DNA from 3 places in the Micromonospora sp. NBC_01796 genome. Region 3 is predicted to be linked to each of the others. Evidence: predicted binding sites of a transcription regulator. Region 3 holds the regulator's gene; each other region holds the start of a gene.

Region 1 (4,302 bases), 1.1 Mb from region 3:
TCCGGCCACCTGGGCCAGGATGGCATCGGAGATCCCCGCCGAAACGCCGGCACATCGCCTCGATTACGGCGACGCGGAGCAGCGGGCGGAAATGGAGCGGTTGGACGAGCTTTCATCCGACGAACCGCTGGAGATGGTCGACGCGCCGATCCAGATCAGAAAGCCGTTCTCCCGAGCGGACAAGCAGCGCAATCAGCGGCGACTGCCGACATGACGTAAGGGGCGGACCGCAGTCGCGGCCCGCCCCTTACCGATGTTGCGTCGGACTCAGAAGTCCATGTCTCCGCCGCCGGGGGCAGCAGCCGGGGCCGGGTTCTTCTCCGGCTTGTCGGCCACCACTGCCTCGGTGGTCAGGAACAGTGCCGCGATCGAGGCCGCGTTCTGCAGCGCCGAACGGGTCACCTTGGCCGGGTCGATGATGCCGGCCTTGAGCAGGTCGACGTACTCACCGTTCGCGGCGTTCAGGCCGTGGCCCGGCTCCAGGTTGCGCACCTTCTCCACCACGACGCCACCTTCGAGGCCGGCGTTGACGGCGATCTGGCGCAGCGGGGCGTCGAGCGCGATCTTGACGATCGTCGCACCGGTCGCCTCGTCACCCGAGAGGTCCAGCTTGTCGAAGGCGGTCTTGCCGGCCTGCACCAGCGCGACGCCACCACCGGGGACGATGCCCTCTTCGACGGCCGCCTTCGCGTTGCGAACGGCGTCCTCGATACGGTGCTTGCGCTCCTTGAGCTCGACCTCGGTGGCCGCGCCGACCTTGATCACCGCAACACCGCCGGCCAGCTTGGCCAGGCGCTCCTGCAGCTTCTCGCGGTCGTAGTCCGAGTCGCTCTTCTCGATCTCGGCGCGGATCTGGTTGACCCGACCCTGGATCTGGTCGGCGTCACCGGCACCGTCGACGATCGTGGTCTCGTCCTTGGTCACCACGATCTTGCGGGCGCGGCCCAGCATGTCGAGGCCGATGCCGTCGAGCTTCAGGCCCAGTTCCTCGCTGATGACCGAGCCACCCGCGAGGATCGCGATGTCGGTCAGCATCGCCTTGCGGCGGTCGCCGAAGCCCGGAGCCTTGACGGCGACGGACTTGAAGGTGCCCCGCACCTTGTTGACGATGAGGGTGGCCAGGGCCTCGCCCTCGACGTCCTCGGAGATGATCAGCAGCGGCTTGCCCGACTGCATGACCTTCTCCAGGATCGGGAGCAGGTCCTTCACCGAAGCGATCTTGCTGTTCACGATCAGGATGTAGGGGTCGTCGAGGACGGCCTCCATACGCTCCGGGTCGGTCCAGAAGTACGGCGAGATGTAGCCCTTGTCGAAGCGCATACCCTCGGTGAGCTCGAGCTCGAGCCCGAAGGTGTTGCTCTCCTCGACGGTGATGACGCCTTCCTTGCCGACCTTGTCCATCGCCTCGGCGATGATCTCACCGACGGTGGTGTCACCGGCGGAGATCGACGCGGTCGAGGCGATCTGCTCCTTGGTCTCGACGTCCTTGGCGAGCTTGGCCAGCTCCTCCGCCACCGCCGCCACCGCAGCCTCGATGCCCCGCTTCAGGGCCATCGGGTTCGCGCCGGCCGCGACGTTGCGCAGGCCCTCGCGGACCAGCGCCTGGGCCAGGACGGTCGCCGTCGTCGTGCCGTCGCCGGCAACGTCGTCGGTCTTCTTGGCGACCTCCTTGACCAGCTCGGCGCCGATCTTCTCGTAGGGGTCCTCGAGCTCGATCTCCTTGGCGATGCTCACACCATCGTTGGTGATGGTGGGGGCGCCCCACTTCTTCTCGAGCACGACGTTGCGGCCCTTGGGGCCGAGCGTCACCTTGACGGCGTCGGCGAGCTGGTTCATGCCCCGCTCGAGGCCACGGCGGGCCTCTTCGTCGAACGCGATGATCTTGGCCATACGGCGTTGTCCTCCTGGACACTCACGGCCACCCGAGCCGGTTGGTCCCGGATCGGCCGCCTGACTTCGCACCTTCGGACGTCACTACTGCGCTGGCGCGCGGTCTGGTCCGGCGCGATCGCACCGGACCGACTCCCGCGCACTAGGCGGCAGTGACGTCCGTCGGTCGGGCCGGACAGCCCGCGACGACCGGCCTTGTGCCCCGCCTCCGTCACCGGTGACGCGACCGTGGCCCTAACCGCCCCGACCTCTGGCACTCACACCGCGCGAGTGCCAATCACTTGTTTAGCACTCTCCCATGGCGAGTGCAAGCGAGTGGGCCGGAGCGGGGCCGGTCGGCCGTACCTCCGCGCGCGATCGGTCACCCCGCCGACCAGCAACATCGTCCCGGAGCCGGGCAAGCCCACGGCGGCCCGTACGGGTTGACGCGCCACGGGCGTCACACGGACGACGTACGGGTGCAGGCGGGCAACAAACGGGTGAACATCGAGCGGACCCGCCGGTCATGTCGGCCAAACGTGATGAACGGCCCCGGAACGGCACAGGCTCGGACACCACACGAGCCATCCCGCCATGGAGGGTCGTCAGCGGGAGCAGCACAGCCGGACCGGGACCCGGGATCGACGGACACGCGACGGCGGGCCATCGGTCGGGGGCAGGGATGCGACAGCGGCGCCGTACTCCACGGGAGACCGGCGCCCTGTCGATATCGAATCCGGCTGCGATTATCGGTTCATTCGGCCGGGACACCCGACCGGTCGGTTCAGGCGAACCGGGTCAGGCGAGGAGGCGCACCTTCTCCGCCTGAGGCCCCTTCTGGCCCTGGGCGATTTCGAACTCCACCCGCTGTCCATCGTCGAGCGCCTTGTAGCCATCCATCTCGATCGCGGAGAAATGGACGAATACGTCCTGCCCGCCGTCGACCGCAATGAAGCCGTAGCCCTTTTCGCTGTTGAACCACTTGACGGTGCCCTGTGCCACGGTGCACTTCCTCACTTCGATCGTGCTGGGTCAAACACCCCCGGTGCCGGCGTACGCCGACCGGAGCCGCCGACTCGGGACCCATATCGATCCTCGAATTCAGCAACCGAAATCGCACGCTACACGAGGTCCGACCGCAGTGCACTACCCCAAAAGGGACATCAGGCGGGGCACGTACCCCCACTGGCGGCGATTGTGCTGGCATCGTCAGACGTCTTTACGTCGTACAATTGATCATGTATCTCGCGGGGTGCGACACGACCGTGATCGGCAATCCGGTTGCCCGCCGGGGTCGGTCGAGGGTAGGCATGCCCCATGACCAGCCTGCCTGCGTCCGCCACGACCGCCCCACCGGAGGCGTCCGACCCCCGGCCGGTCGTCCGCCGGATCCGGCCCGCCGACACCGCCCGCATGCGTGCGCTGCGGCTGGAGATGCTCGCCGACTCGCCGCTCGCCTTCCTGGAGACCGTCGCCGAGGCGGCGGCCCGACCACACGCCGAGTACGCGAACCGGGTGCGCCAGAACGCCTTCGGCAGCCAGATCGCCGCATTCGTCGCCGAACCACCGTCGGGCCACCCCGATCGCCGGCTCGTCGGGCACGCCGGTGGCCACGCGGCACCCGCCGAGCCGGGTCTCACCGTGATCTTCGCCGTCTACCTCACCCCGACCTGGCGGGGCACCGGCCTGCTCGCCGACCTGATCGAGGCGGTGGCGGCCTGGTCCCGGGCATCCGGGCGACCGGAGCTGATGCTGGAGGTGGTGGTGGGCAACAACCGGGCGATCCGGGCCTACCAGCGGCTCGGCTTCGTGGACACCGGCGTCCGGTTGCCGCACCCCCGGATCGCGGCCCTGACCGAGCTACAGCTGCGCCGCCGCGCCTGACCCGGCCGTCACCGCAGGCCACGACGCAGGAAAGGGCCCCTTCCCCGTACGGAGAAGGAGCCCTTTCCGACACCTGGTCAGACGTGGCGGCGGGACTGGACCACCCGGAAACGGCTGGCGACGTACGCGCCGTCGGTCAACGCGGCGTTCGCCGCCGGGTTGGCACCGCTGGCGTGGAAGTCGGAGAAGGCCGCCGACTGGTTGACAAAAACGCCGCCGGTGAGGTTGCAGGACAGGTGCACCCCGGCGTCCACCGCCGCCGACTCGGCCGCGTCGAGCACCTTCTCGTCGGTGGCGTAGACCGCCGCCGTCAGCGCCCCCCGCTCACCCACGGTCTCCCGGAGGATCTCCAGGCTGTGCGCGGTGGAGTCCGTGGCGATCGCGAACGAGATCGGTCCGAACCACTCCCGGCCGTAGGTCGACGCGGCGTCCGCGCCGAGCCGCACGATCGTCGGCGTACGCACAACCGCGCCGGGGTACGTCGGGTGCTCGACCGTACGCGACGCCAGGACGACCTCACCGACGCCAGCCACCTCGTCCAGCCGGGCG
Region 2 (4,302 bases), 2.6 Mb from region 3:
GCTCGGCCAGCTTCTCCCGGTCCCACTCGGAGTCCGAGGCCTCGATCTCCTTGCGGATCTGGGCGACCCGGTCGGCCACCTCGGTGTCGCGGCCCTTGCCGTCGATCACCGTGGTGTTGTCCTTGTCGACCACGACCCGACGGGCGCTACCGAGCACCTCGAGGCCGACCGCGTCGAGCTTGTAGCCAAGCTCGGGGGCGACCAGCTCGGCGCCGGTGATGACCGCCATGTCCTGCAGCAGCGCCTTGCGGCGGTCGCCGAACCCGGGGGCCTTGACCGCGCAGACCTTGACGGTCTTGCGGATCGAGTTGACCACGAGCGTGGACAGGGCCTGGCCCTCGACGTCCTCGGCCACGATCAGCAGCGGCTTGCTGGTCTGGAGGACCTTCTCCAGCAGCGGCAGCAGCTCTTCGATGGCCGAGATCTTCTGAGTCGTGATCAGGATGTACGGGTCGTCGAGGACCGCTTCCTGCGACTCGGCGTCGGTCACGAAGTTGGGCGAGATGAAGCCCTTGTCGAACTGCAGGCCCTCGGTGACCTCCAGCTCGGTGGCGAGGGTGGAGCCTTCCTCGACGGTGATGACACCGTCGCGGCCGACCCGCTCCATCGCCTCGGCGATCAGGTCGCCGATGGTCGCGTCCTGCGCGGAGATGGTCGCCACGTGCGCGACCGACTCCCGGCTGCCGACCTCGACGGCCTTGGCGAGCAGCGCCTCGGACACCTTGGTGGCGGCCGCGTCGATGCCCCGCTTGAGACCGGTCGGGTTCGCCCCGGCGGTCACGTTGCGCAGGCCCTCGCGGACGAGTGCCTGGGCCAGCACGGTCGCGGTGGTGGTCCCGTCGCCGGCGACGTCGTTGGTCTTGGTCGCCACCTCCTTGACCAGCTGCGCGCCGAGGTTCTCGTAGGGGTTGGTGAGTTCGATCTCCTTGGCGATGGTCACGCCATCGTTGGTGATCGTCGGTGCACCGAACTTCTTGTCCAGAACGACGTTGCGCCCGCGCGGGCCGAGGGTGACCTTGACCGTGTCGGCGAGCGTGTTGACACCGTGCTCCAGCAGGTGCCGGGCGTCATCCGAGAAGCTCAGAATCTTCGCCATGTTTTACTCGGGTCCCTTCACACAGCACTGCCCCGGCCCGGCATGCCGGTCCGGGGCAGTGATCACTGATCGGTCAGATCACTACTTCTCGATGACCGCGAGGACGTCGCGGGCGGAGAGTACGAGGTACTCCTCGCCGGCGTACTTAACCTCGGTGCCGCCGTACTTCGAGTAGAGGACCGTGTCGCCGACCTTGACGTCAACCGGGATCCGGTTGCCCTTGTCGTCGATGCGGCCCGGGCCGACGGAGAGGACAGTGCCCTCCTGCGGCTTTTCCTTGGCGGTGTCGGGGATCACGATGCCCGACGCCGTGGTCGTCTCAGCCTCGTTCGCCTGGACCAGGATCCGGTCCTCGAGCGGCTTGATCGCAACCTTGGTCGCGGTAGTCACGGGCATACCCTCCTGGGGTACTGGTTTCTGTGCTGACCAGCAAGCCGGCCAGCGTCAATCTGCCACATGCCACCGGGCGGGTCCGTCGTCGCGGGAGCCGGTCCGCCTGGCGTTTCAGCCACCGGACCGGAGCCCGGAAGCTGGCACCCTCAGACTGAGAGTGCTAACGGCAGGTTATGCCGGTGGCTAGCACTCCGTCAAGGAGAGTGCCAACATGGCGGCCGGCGTGTTCGGCGAAACCCCTTACCAGGACACCGGCGGACCGGCTCCGCCGCACCTTCCGGACGCCCCGCCGGTCCCACCAGCGATCGACGTGTACTGCCTCACATCCGGCGTGTGCTGCCTCACAATGACTCGATGGACCTCGACCAGCTGGCCGCGCTGCGTACCCCGGTCGGGTTGACCGCGCTCGCCGCGGCGGCCGAGTTGGCCGGCGGTGACCCGCTGGCCGCCGCCACCGCGCTCCGGTCGGCGGGCCTGCCCGGCCCGCTCGCCGCCACCGCCCTCACCCAGGCCGAGCTGCGCCGCCGCGCGGTCGGCAAGTTCGGCCCGGCCGCCGCCGGGATGTTCTTCACCCGCGCCGGCCTGGAGCAGGCCACCAGGGCGGTGGTCGCGGACCGGCGGGCGCGCCGGTTGCGGGCCGCCGGGGTGCGCACCCTGGCCGACCTCGGTTGCGGCCTCGGCGCGGACGCGCTCGCCGCCGCCCGCGCCGGGATCAGGGTGTACGGGGTGGAGGCCGACCCGGCCACCGCCGCGCTGGCCGCCGCGAACGCGGAGGCGGCCGGGCTGGCCGGCTGTTTCACCGTCGAGTGCGCCGACGCCACGAGTTTCGACCTGACCGGGATGGACGCGGTCTTCTGCGATCCGGCCCGGCGCTCGACCGGCGGCCGGCGGATCTTCGACCCGGCCGCCTACTCCCCGCCGTGGGACTTCGTCCTCGGCCTGGCCCGGCGGGTCCCGTGCACGGTGGTGAAGGTCGCTCCCGGCCTGGACCACGCGCTGATCCCGCCCGGCGCCGAGGCGGAGTGGGTCAGCGTCGACCGGGAACTCGTCGAGGCCGCCCTCTGGTGCGGCCCACTCGCCGGAACCCCCCGCCGCGCCACCCTGCTGCGAAACCCTGTGGCCGGGTCCGGCGGCCGAAGCGCCCCTGCCCAACGCTCGGGCGAGACCGAGGACGGCAGGGTCGGGGTGGCCGAGCTGACCGGGACCGGTGCCGTCGAGGCGCCGGTCGGCCCGATCCGGCGGTACGTCTACGACCCGGACGGCGCAGTGGTCCGGGCCCATCTCGTCGCCGAGTTCGCCCGCACCGTGGACGGCACACTCGCCGACCCGGACATCGCCTACGTGTACGCGGACACGCCGCTGCCGACCCCGTACGCCCGCTGTCTGGAGATCACCGACGTGCTGCCGTTCTCGCTGAAGCGGCTGCGCGGCCTGCTCCGGGTGCGCGGGGTCGGTCGGGTGGAGATCCTGAAGCGGGGTTCGGCGGTGGATCCGGAGCGGCTCCGGCGCGATCTGCGGCTCGCCGGCACCGAGCCGGCCAGCCTGGTCCTGACCCGGGTGGCCGGCGCGCCCACCGTGCTGGTCTGTCAGCCGGTGGCGCCGAACCGGTAGGGTCCCGGCCGTGGCAGGTCAGGGGACCCCGGCAACGGCACTGCTGGTGAAGCAGAAGGTCGCGCACACCACCCACCCGTACGACGTGCCGGTGGAGTCGCCGCGTTACGGCGCGGAGGTGGCCGCGGCTCTCGGCGTGGACCCGGAGCGGGTGTTCAAGTCACTGGTCACCGAGGTCGACGGGGCGTTGACCGTGGCGGTCGTACCGGTCACCGGGGAGCTGGACCTCAAGGCGTTGGCGGCGGCGGTGGGCGGCAAACGGGCGGCGCTGGCCGACCGGACCCTGGCCGAGCGGACCACCGGTTACGTCCGGGGCGGGATCAGCCCGCTCGGCCAACGGAAACGACTACCGACCGTAATTGATTCGTCGGCGGAGAGTTTCTCTACTGTGTACGTCTCCGCCGGTCGCCGGGGCCTTCAGCTCCAGCTCGCACCGGCCGACCTGATCCGGCTGACCAGCGCGATCAGCGCCTCGATCGCCGCCGGGGCCTGATCCGCGTACTGCCCACTATCGACCGACTTGCGGCTGCTTGCCGGTACTTGGTCAGCCAATGACCGTCGTTGCGCTCTGTGCTTTTTCTTACACAAAATTGATAGCACTCGGCCGTACGGCGTGAGCCGACACCGACCCCCTTCGCGCCACGGTTCGGTCATTTGGCCCGCCGCATCCCGAACCGGGCGGCAAATCGGCACGATCCGCCCAGGCGATTCAGGCCCATGACGGGCGGGTGTCAGTCGCGTTGCTGAATTGTTATCGCAGGCAACAAAACTCGTGGCCTCGGCACTCTTGTGCCTCACCCCGCGAGCGCAATACGTTGCCGGACACAACAAAAGTACGTACGGCCCAATCTGAACACCCCTGCAGTGGCGGCGACCGCACCGAACTGACGCCGCACCACGCAACGACTCAGCGGACCGAACCCCACCCCCCGAAAGGACCCGAGCAATGCGCAAAGGGATCCTCACCATCGCCGCCGTGGGCCTGCTGGCCACCGGTGCCCTGACGGCCTGCGGCGACAGCTCCGACGACGCCGGCAGCGGCAGCGCCAAGACCCCGAAGATCGGCGTGATCCTGCCGGACAGCGCCTCCTCCGACCGCTGGGAGACCGCGGACCGGAAGTACCTCGAAGAGGCGTTCAAGACCGCAGGCGTCGACTACGTCATCCAGAACGCCCAGGGTGACAAGTCGCAGTTCCAGACCA
Region 3 (4,302 bases):
GTCTCCCTTGGCGATCCCCTGGACCACCACGAGTCGCGGGTCGGGCGCGTCGGCGTACGCGAAAGAGGCCACCCGAAGCTCCAGGGTGCCCCGGCCGACGGCGGTCACCGACGCGGCGGCCGTGCCGCCCTTCCCGTCGGCGAGCAGCAACTCCTCGCCGACCCGCAACCGCTGCACGGTGGCCGCGTGATGCCCCTCCGCCCCACCGAGCGTGAACGACTCCCCCACAGGCAGGGCTTCCACCAAAAACAACGGCACCGACACGCCCCCAGGCTAACCGCCCACCCCACCCCGCTCACCGCCCCCGCTATGGCCCCTCTTGTAGAGAAAGAGTGGCTACCCCCGAAGGAATAGCCACTCTTTCTCTACAAGTGCGCGAACCACGGGCCCCGGCGCGGGTCAGTGGCCGTTGAAGGCGTCTCGCATGCGGGAGAAGAAGCCGCCCTGTTTGCTCAGCTCGGCGACCTCCTCCCCTCTGGTCTTGGCGAAGTCGCGGAGCATGCGCTCCTGATCGGCGTCGAGCTTGGTCGGCGTACGGACGTCCAGGTGGACGAAGAGGTCACCCCGTCCGGTGCCGCGCAGGTGCGGTACGCCACGGGCGCGCAGCCGCAGCGTGCTGCCCGGTTGGGTGCCCGGCTTGACGTCGACGGGTTCGTCGCTGTCCAGCGTCTTGATGGTGAGCCGGGTGCCCAGCGCCGCCGCCGTCATCGGCACGGTGACCCGGCAGTGCAGGTCGTCGCCCTTGCGGGAGTAGACGTCGTGGACGCGTTCGTGGATCTCGACGTACAGGTCACCGGCGGTGCCGCCGCCGGGGCCGACCTCACCCTGCTGGGCGAGCCGGATCCGCATGCCGTCCTCGACCCCGGCCGGGATCTTGACGGTCAGCGACCGGCGGGTACGGACCCGCCCGTCACCGGCGCAGGTCGGGCAGGGGTGCGGGATGACGGTGCCGTAGCCCTGGCAGACGGTGCACGGCCGGGACGAGACGACCTGGCCGAGGAACGTCCGCTGGACCGACTGGACCTCGCCCCGCCCACCGCACGCCTCGCAGGTGGCGAGGTGGGTGCCGGCGGCGGTGCCCGCACCGGCGCAGGTGGTGCAGAGTACGGCGGTGTCGACGGTGATCGGCGCCTCGACGCCGAACGCCGTCTCGTTCAGGTCGAGTTCGAGACGCAGGATGGCGTCGGCACCCGGACGCGTACGTGGACGGGGCCCCCGGCTGCCGCCCGCGGCACCGAAGAACGCGTCCATGATGTCCTGGAAGCCGACGAACGGGCCGGCACCGCCGGGTCCGGCGCCACCGCCGCCACCGCCGGGGGCCAACGGGTCCCCGCCGAGGTCGACGATCTGCCGTTTCTGGTCGTCGGAGAGGACCTCGTAGGCGGCGTTGATGTCCTTGAACTTCTCGTGCGCCTCCGGATCCGGATTGACGTCCGGATGGAACTGCCGCGCCAGCTTTCGGTAGGCGCGCTTGATCTCGTCGTCGGAGGCCTCCCGGCTGACGCCGAGAATCCCGTAGTAGTCCTTGGCCACTGTGTTCCGTGTCCCCATGTCAGTCGTGCCGTCCGCCGGTGTCGTCAGGTCAGCTTGTTGATCAGTTCCGTACCGGTGCCGCCCGCTGCACCGTTGCCCGTCAGTTCTGTGCCAGTAGGTCGCCCACGTATCGGGCGACGGCGCGTACGGTCGCGATGGTGCCGGGGTAGTCCATCCGGGTCGGCCCGAGCACCCCGAGCCCGCCGAGGATGTTGCTGCCGGTGCCGTACCCGGTGCTCACCACCGAGGTGGCGCGCAGGTTGTCGATCTCATTTTCGTCGCCGATCCGAATTCGGAGCGTACTGGGTTCGACCTCGCCGAAGAGCTTGAGCAGGATGACCTCCTCCTCCAGCGCCTCCAGAATCGGTCGCAGCGAGCCCTGGAAGTCGAGCAGCCCGCCTCGGGTCAGGTTGGCGGTCCCGGCGAGGGCGATCCGTTCCTCGTGTCGCTCGACGAGGGTTTCCAGCAGGACGGTCGCCAGCGTCGCCATGGCCGGACGCAGGTCGGGTGTGACCTCGTCGACCAGTGCCTGGACCAGCGGCGGGGTGTCGGAGAGCCGGCTGCCGACGAGCTTCTCGTTGATCAGCCGGCGCAGGTCGGTCACGTCGTCGGCGAGCAGCGGCGCGGGCATCTCGACCAGGCGCTGTTCGACCCGACCGGTGTCGGCGATCATGACGAACATGAGCCGGGTGGTGGAGATCGGCACCAGTTCCAGGTGGCGCACGGACGAACGGGCCAGGCTCGGGTACTGCACCACGGCGACCTGCCGGGTGAGCTGGGCGAGCAGCCGGACCGTACGGTGCACCACGTCGTCGAGGTCGACGGCGCCGACCAGGAAACGTTCGATGGCCCGGCGCTCGGCCGGGGTGAGCGGCTTGACCCGGGAGAGGCGGTCGACGAACAGTCGGTAACCGCGGTCGGTGGGCACCCGGCCGGCACTGGTGTGCGGCTGCCGGATGTAGCCCTCTTCTTCGAGCACGGCCATGTCGTTACGGACGGTGGCCGGTGATACGCCCAGTTGGTGCCGCTCGACCAGGGCCTTGCTGCCGACCGGCTCCTGGGTGGAAACGTAGTCCTCCACGATCGCGCGCAGCACGTCGAGCTTGCGGTCGTCGAGACCCATCCTCACCTCCCTGCGACCGGGTCGGTGCGAGCACCCGGCCCACCAGTCTGGCACTCGACTGTAACGAGTGCCAGTCTACGACGTGGGCCCGACCGGTTGCGATGATCAATCGCGAGCCCGGCCGGAGATCTTGAGTGATCTGGTGGACGGTAACCGACCCCCTGTCGGCATAACAGCTTCAGTCGGCAATTGTCCAGTGAAGTCACTCGTGGTAGTTGGCGTCGTTTGATCGATACCCCTACCGTGACCCCATGACTGAACCACCCCGCCCTCCCGGAGAGGGCGGCCCCGGCGGTTACCCGCCGCCGGAACCGCCGACTACTCCGTTCACGTCGCCGGGCTCGTACTCGAGTCCGGACGAGGCGCCCCCGCCCGGTTACGGGCCGCCCCCGGCCGCCCCGCAGTACGGCGCGCCGAGCGCACCCCCGCCGGCCGGCGGCTACCCCCCGCCCGGCGGCTACCCCCCGCCGGGTGGCTATCCCCCGCCGGGTGGCTACCCGCCGCCCGCCGGCGGTGGCTACCCGCCGCCCGGTGGCTACACCCCCGGTTACAACCCTGGCGGCTACCCCCCGGGCGGCGGCTATCCGGGCGGCCCGGCTCCGACCGGTTACGCGAACAGCGACGAGAAGACCTGGGCCCTGATCGCGCACTTCGGTGGCATCGCCGTCGGCTTCGTCGCCCCGCTGATCGCGCTGCTCGCCAAGGGTGACAGGTCGCCGACCGTACGGGCACACGCGGTCGAGGCGCTGAACTTCCAGATCACCTGGGCGATCGTCATGCTGATCGCGGTCATCCTCGGGATCTGCACCCTCGGCCTGCTCCCCCTCATCGTCTGGATCGTGATCATCGTGTTCTCGGTGATCGGCGGCCTCCGGGCGAACGAGGGCACCCTCTACCAGTACCCGATGACGTACCGCCTGGTGAAGTAAGCCATCGGGCGAGCATGATCCGCTGGCTCGGGGCGGTCCGGACCGGCCCGAGCCAGCGCCCGCCCGACCGGGGGTCAGGGCAGCAGGTCGCGTACCACGGCGTCGGCGAGCAGCCGGCCCCGCAGGGTCAGCACCGCTCGTCCGGCCGCGTACTCGGGACGGCTCAGCAGACCGTCTGCCAGGGCCCGTTCCGCGCCGACCCGACCGGCGTCGTCGAGCCCGGCCAACGGCAGTCCCGAGTCCAGGCGCAGCCGCAGCATCACGTCCTCCACGTGCTGATCGTCCCCGGTGAGCAGTTCCCGGGCGTGGCCGGGAGACTCACCGGCGGCCAGGCGGGACGCGTACGCGGTGGGGTGTTTGACGTTCCACCAGCGCACGCCGCCGACGTGGCTGTGCGCCCCCGGCCCGAGGCCCCACCAGTCCCCGCCGGTCCAGTAGAGCAGGTTGTGCCGACACCGGGCGTCGGCGGTGCGGGCCCAGTTGGAAACCTCGTACCAGGAGAAACCCGCCGCGCCGAGGGCGGCCTCCGCGGCCAGGTAGCGGTCCGCCGCCACGTCGTCACTGGGGTACGGCAGCTCGCCGCGCCGCATCCGACCGGCCAGCCGGGTGCCGTCCTCCACGATCAGGGCGTACGCGCTGACGTGGTCCACCCCCGCCTCGGTGACCGCCGCCAGCGACGCGGCGAAGTCGTCGGCGGTCTCGCCCGGCGTCCCGTAG

The links. Region 3 encodes HrcA, which represses chaperone genes, less so after heat shock. Its sites were predicted from a motif close to GGTTNGCACNCTCNNNNNGAGNGTGCNAACC; they were not measured.
Region 1: groL (chaperonin GroEL) is a predicted target of HrcA. The motif match lies at 2,139-2,169, and genes of this name have one in related genera.
Region 2: groES (co-chaperone GroES) is a predicted target of HrcA. The motif match lies at 1,625-1,655, and genes of this name have one in related genera.

What each region holds. Positions count from the first base shown of each region.
Region 1 covers NZ_CP109078.1:3,474,488-3,478,789, reverse strand. Annotated here, with positions in the region: gene OIE47_RS16095 (hypothetical protein) at 20-214, shown strand; gene groL (chaperonin GroEL) at 268-1,890, opposite strand; gene OIE47_RS16085 (cold-shock protein) at 2,668-2,871, opposite strand; gene OIE47_RS16080 (GNAT family N-acetyltransferase) at 3,187-3,753, shown strand; gene paaN (phenylacetic acid degradation protein PaaN) at 3,831-4,302, opposite strand, start outside.
Region 2 covers NZ_CP109078.1:1,925,650-1,929,951, forward strand. Annotated here, with positions in the region: gene groL (chaperonin GroEL) at 1-1,096, opposite strand, end outside; gene groES (co-chaperone GroES) at 1,178-1,492, opposite strand; gene OIE47_RS08830 (THUMP-like domain-containing protein) at 1,844-3,100, shown strand; gene ybaK (Cys-tRNA(Pro) deacylase) at 3,111-3,593, shown strand; gene OIE47_RS08840 (sugar ABC transporter substrate-binding protein) at 4,047-4,302, shown strand, end outside.
Region 3 covers NZ_CP109078.1:4,571,562-4,575,863, reverse strand. Annotated here, with positions in the region: gene OIE47_RS21120 (16S rRNA (uracil(1498)-N(3))-methyltransferase) at 1-264, opposite strand, end outside; gene dnaJ (molecular chaperone DnaJ) at 400-1,533, opposite strand; gene hrcA (heat-inducible transcriptional repressor HrcA) at 1,634-2,656, opposite strand; gene OIE47_RS21105 (DUF4870 domain-containing protein) at 2,908-3,585, shown strand; gene hemW (radical SAM family heme chaperone HemW) at 3,660-4,302, opposite strand, start outside.